DNA from 2 places in the Agrobacterium salinitolerans genome. Region 2 is predicted to be linked to the other one. Evidence: predicted binding sites of a transcription regulator. Region 2 holds the regulator's gene; the other holds the start of a gene.
The links. Region 2 encodes LexA, which represses DNA repair genes until DNA is damaged. Its sites were predicted from a motif close to TGTTCNNNNTGTGTTCNG; they were not measured.
Positions count from the first base shown of each region.

Region 1: a site for LexA is predicted at 847-864, ahead of O9X91_RS05085 (putative DNA modification/repair radical SAM protein). Genes of this name have one in related genera too.

Region 1 covers NZ_JAPZLN010000001.1:1,047,797-1,050,201, reverse strand. The annotation lists partial or broken gene O9X91_RS05095 (glycosyltransferase family 4 protein) at 1-81, opposite strand, end outside; gene greA (transcription elongation factor GreA) at 172-648, opposite strand; gene O9X91_RS05085 (putative DNA modification/repair radical SAM protein) at 870-2,102, shown strand; gene O9X91_RS05080 (UdgX family uracil-DNA binding protein) at 2,102-2,405, shown strand, end outside.
Region 2 covers NZ_JAPZLN010000003.1:297,470-299,874, reverse strand. The annotation lists gene O9X91_RS13445 (glutathione S-transferase family protein) at 15-692, opposite strand; gene lexA (transcriptional repressor LexA) at 946-1,668, opposite strand; gene O9X91_RS13435 (ABC transporter ATP-binding protein) at 1,967-2,405, opposite strand, start outside.

The DNA of each region.
Region 1 (2,405 bases), on a different contig from region 2:
GATGGTTGAGGTGACGCCGGAGAGCCTGCGTTTGAAGTTCGGCGCAAGCACCTGCACATCTTTCAGACTGACGTGGGACAAGATGGGCTTCCGTCTTTGCGGCTAATTTTGGGGATTGAAGACTTCAAGAAAAGCAATGCGCCCGCATGGGGCGCATTGCATGTGGGGGCGTCAGCCCCACTGAACCGCGAGAATCTCGTAGCCCTTGGCGCCGCCCGGAGCGTTAACTTCAATGCTGTCGCCGACTTCCTTGCCGATGAGCGCGCGGGCGATGGGCGAGGAGATGGAGATGCGGCCGGCCTTCACATCGGCTTCTTGGTCGCCGACGATCTGATAGGTCTTTTCCTCATCGCTATCCTCGTCGACCAGCTTGACGGTGGCGCCGAACTTGATCTTCGAACCCGACATCTTGGAGAGATCGATGACTTCCGCGCGCGCGGTCAGGTCTTCGAGTTCGGTGATGCGGCCTTCATTGTGGCTCTGTGCTTCCTTGGCAGCATGGTACTCGGCGTTTTCCGAAAGGTCGCCATGGGCGCGCGCTTCCGCAATCGCCTCGATGATACGGGGGCGTTCCTCCTGCTGGCGCCAGCGCAGCTCCTCCTGAAGCTTGACGAATCCACCCTGAGTCATCGGTACTTTTTCTACCATTTTTTTATCCTTCGCATTCCGGTCGCTATACTTGCAGACACAAAAAGAAACAGGTTCCGGAGAGGAACTCCGGAACCATGCCAAAATCAAAACTGAGCCGACTATATCAGAAGACGGCAGCGAAATGCCAGCAAATTTGAGGTGCGCATATTTCCTCTCGTAATCAATGCCTTAACCAGTTTCATTGACATTCGTCGTCAGAACATATAGTGAACATACCTATGAAGAAGTCGATCAAGCAACGGCTGGCCATTCTCTCCGACGCGGCAAAATACGATGCGTCCTGCGCATCGAGCGGCACGACCAAGCGAAACTCTGCAGCATCAGGCGGTCTGGGCTCCACGGAGGGGTCGGGCATTTGCCACGCTTATGCTCCCGATGGACGCTGCATTTCGCTCTTGAAGATTCTGCTCACCAACTTCTGCATCTATGATTGTGCCTATTGCATCAACCGGTCGTCAAGCAATGTGGAGCGGGCGCGTTTCACGCCGGAAGAGGTGGTGTGGCTGACGCTCGAGTTTTATCGGCGCAACTATATTGAAGGGCTCTTCCTATCGTCGGGCATCATCCGGTCGTCGGATCATACGATGGAAGAGATGGTGCGGGTTGCACGCGAGCTGCGCGTTACGCATGGTTTTCGAGGCTATATCCATCTGAAGTCGATTCCGGAGGCGTCGCCCAGGCTCATCGAGGAGGCGGGGCTTTACGCGGATCGTCTCTCGATCAATATCGAATTGCCGACCGATAGCGGCATTGGTCGTTTCGCGCCGGAAAAGCAGCCCGCCAATATTCGCCGCTCCATGGCCGATATCCGCCTGAAGATTGAGGAGGCGGGGGAGCCGACCGTCAGGACGAAAAAGACCAAGCGCTTTGCGCCGGCCGGGCAGAGCACGCAGATGATCGTGGGGGCGGATGGCGCTGACGATAACACCATTCTCTCCACCAGTGCCCGGCTTTATGGCAGCTACGGTTTACGGCGCGTCTATTATTCGGCCTTCAGCCCCATTCCGGATTCGTCGAAAAACCTGCCGCTGATCAAACCGCCGCTGATGCGGGAGCACCGGCTTTATCAGGCGGATTGGCTTTACCGCTTTTACGGCTTCGACATTGGCGAGATAACGGCGATCGGGGGGGACGGCATGCTCGATCTCGATATCGACCCGAAACTGGCCTGGGCGCTGAAACATCGCGACCGTTTCCCGGTGGACGTTAATGCGGCGGATCGGGAAATGCTGCTGCGGGTGCCCGGTTTCGGCACCAAGACGGTGGCCTCCGTTCTCTCGTCACGGCGGTTCCGGCGGCTGCGGCTGGAGGATATTGCGCGTTTCGGCGTTTCCCTGAAAAAGGTGAAGGCTTTTATCGTCGCAGAGGGCTGGACGCCGGGCAAGCTGACCGAGCGGCCGGATTTGCGGGCGATGTTTGCACCGCAGCCCGAACAATTGTCGCTGTTGTGATGTACTGCCCGGTGCTGGAAGGGCGGGGCGATTTCGGCGAGTGGCGCGATGCCGCGCGTGCGGCCCTTGCCGCCGATATTCGACCGGAGACGATTGACTGGCGGTTGCAGGATTACGGGGCAGGGCTGCTGGATTTCGCCGGTGAGCCATTACCGACGGTCGATGCCGGCAATGGGCAGGTTTCCGTTCCGGCCTCGTTTTTGGCGCTGGCGCAGGCCGTCATCTGCCATGGCGATCCCGGCCGGTTTGCGCTGCTTTACCGGTTGTTGTGGCGGCTGAAGCGGGATCGCGCCCTGTTGCAGT
Region 2 (2,405 bases):
GTCAGCATGTTTTGTCAGGCCTTGGCGCGCAGATCCGCGGTCAATTCGCCAATGCTGCCGATCTCTTCTTCATGCGGCAGATCGCGCCAGATTTCCTTCAGTCCGGCCTCATACCATTCGCGCATGGCGGGCAGGGCAAGCAGCCTGTCACAATAGGCCTTCGCCGCTGGCGAAAGATCGGCGCCATAGGTCTGGAAACGGAACGCCACCGGGCAGAAGAAGGCATCGACCGCCGTGAATTTTTGACCGGCGAGAAACGGTCCGCCGAATTTTGCGAGGCCTTCGCTCCACAGCGCATCAATGCGTTTTATGTCGGCCGCAAGCCCGGCATCGCCGCCCTTCGGTTTTACGCGGATACCGACCGACATGGGATAGAGATTGCGCAGCGAAGAGAAGCCCGCATGCATTTCACTTGCCGCCGAGCGTGACCAGGCCCGTGCCTGCTTGTCACTTGCCCAGACACCCTGATGTCTCTCGGCCAGATATTCGGCAATCGACAGCGATTCCCAAACCGTCACGCCCTCATCAACAAGGCACGGCACCTTGCCCGTCGGCGAAAAGCTGGAGAAGGCAACACCTTCGCCAAAGGGAACGAGTTTTTCATCAAAGGCGATGCCGAGCGTGCGCATCAAAACCCAGGGCCGCAGCGACCATGAGGAATAGTTCTTGTTGGCAATATAAAGATCGTACATGGCGTTTTTCCCCCGATAGGATGCGCATTTCTATATCTGCGAATGGTCTTGGAATATCGCAAAGAATCCATGGCTCCCATAACGCCAATTGATGGATGGGCCATCGTGCACAACCGCATTTTCGCAACGACGAGCGCGTTTGCCACTTAAAAAAGAAAAGGCGCATCAATTCAACGAAATGACGCGCCCTTCATCTTGCAGGCCAGATATGCCGCCGTTTAACTGTTTCGGCTTATCCAAACCGGCGGCGGCATCAATGATATCTGCGGATCAACCCAACCAGCTTGCCCTGTATCTTCACCCGATCAGGCCCGAAAATTCGGGTCTCATAGGCCGGGTTTGCAGCTTCCAGCGCGATGGAGGCTCCCTTGCGGCGGAAACGCTTCAGGGTCGCTTCTTCATCATCCACCAGCGCGACGATGATATCACCCGGATTGGCCGTATTGCCGTTGCGGATGATGACGGTATCGCCATCAAAAATGCCGGCCTCGATCATCGAATCACCCTTGACCTCCAGAGCGTAATGTTCGCCCGAACCCAGCATATCCACTGGCACAGCCACATCATGGGTGTTGTTCTGGATGGCGGAAATCGGCACACCGGCGGCGATGCGGCCCATGACCGGCACGGTGACGGCACCGCCGAGATCATTGGCAGGCGCCTTGGGGGTCGCGGCCGGCTCCGGCGCCTTCGGCTTGCCCAGGCTGCCTTCGATGACGCTCGGTGAGAAACCACGCTGCGGCCTTGCGCCCGGCGTATAGGCCTCAGGTAATTTTATCACTTCCAGCGCTCGCGCCCTGTTGGGTAGCCGGCGAATAAACCCGCGCTCTTCGAGTGCGGTAATCAGCCGGTGAATGCCGGATTTGGAAGCAAGATCGAGTGCGTCCTTCATTTCATCGAAGGAGGGCGGCACGCCGGACTCTTTCATTCTTTCATGAATGAAGAGAAGCAATTCCTGCTGTTTGCGCGTGAGCATGAGGAAAACACCCTTGAGAATCGTCGTTGAAGTCGCGAAACAAATACAGAACGAACACTATATGTTCCATATGTGTTCCGCAATCCCCTAAAATTTCGTGAAGGGTGCATCTCAGATCGTGATTTGATATTCGAAAGCGTGAACTGCCGAGAGCCGGTAGGGTTGGTGACTATTTTGATAATCGGAGGAACTGCTGTCTGAAGTGGGCAATTGAAGGCAGCTCTGTGTTTCAGGCATCCGGTACGACGATCCGTCCGTCTAAGACGGCAAATCGCTCATATCCGTTACGAGGATTTTCTTAGAGGGCGTGTTCGCCCGGTCCGAGATAGCTCGCCATCAGTGCCGGATCGACGGCGAGTTCGGCGGCCGGGCCTGAGCGGCGGACCTCGCCGAGTTCGACGAGGTAGGCCTCGTCGGCGATTTCAAGCGCGGCGCGGGCGTTCTGTTCGACGAGCAGGATGGAGACACCGGTACGACGCAGTTCGGCAACGATGCGCAGGATTTCGGCGACGATCAACGGCGCAAGCCCGAGACTAGGCTCATCCAGCAGCAAAAGCCTCGGCCGGCTCATTAGTGCCCGGGCGAGCGCCAGCATCTGCCTTTCGCCGCCGGAAAGCGTTCCGGCAAGCTGCTTGCTGCGCTCGCGAAGGCGTGGAAAGAGTGCGTGTATTTCCTCACGGGTTTCGTTGCGCTCCTGGCGTGAGCGCAGGAATCCGCCGAGCTCGATATTATCCTCG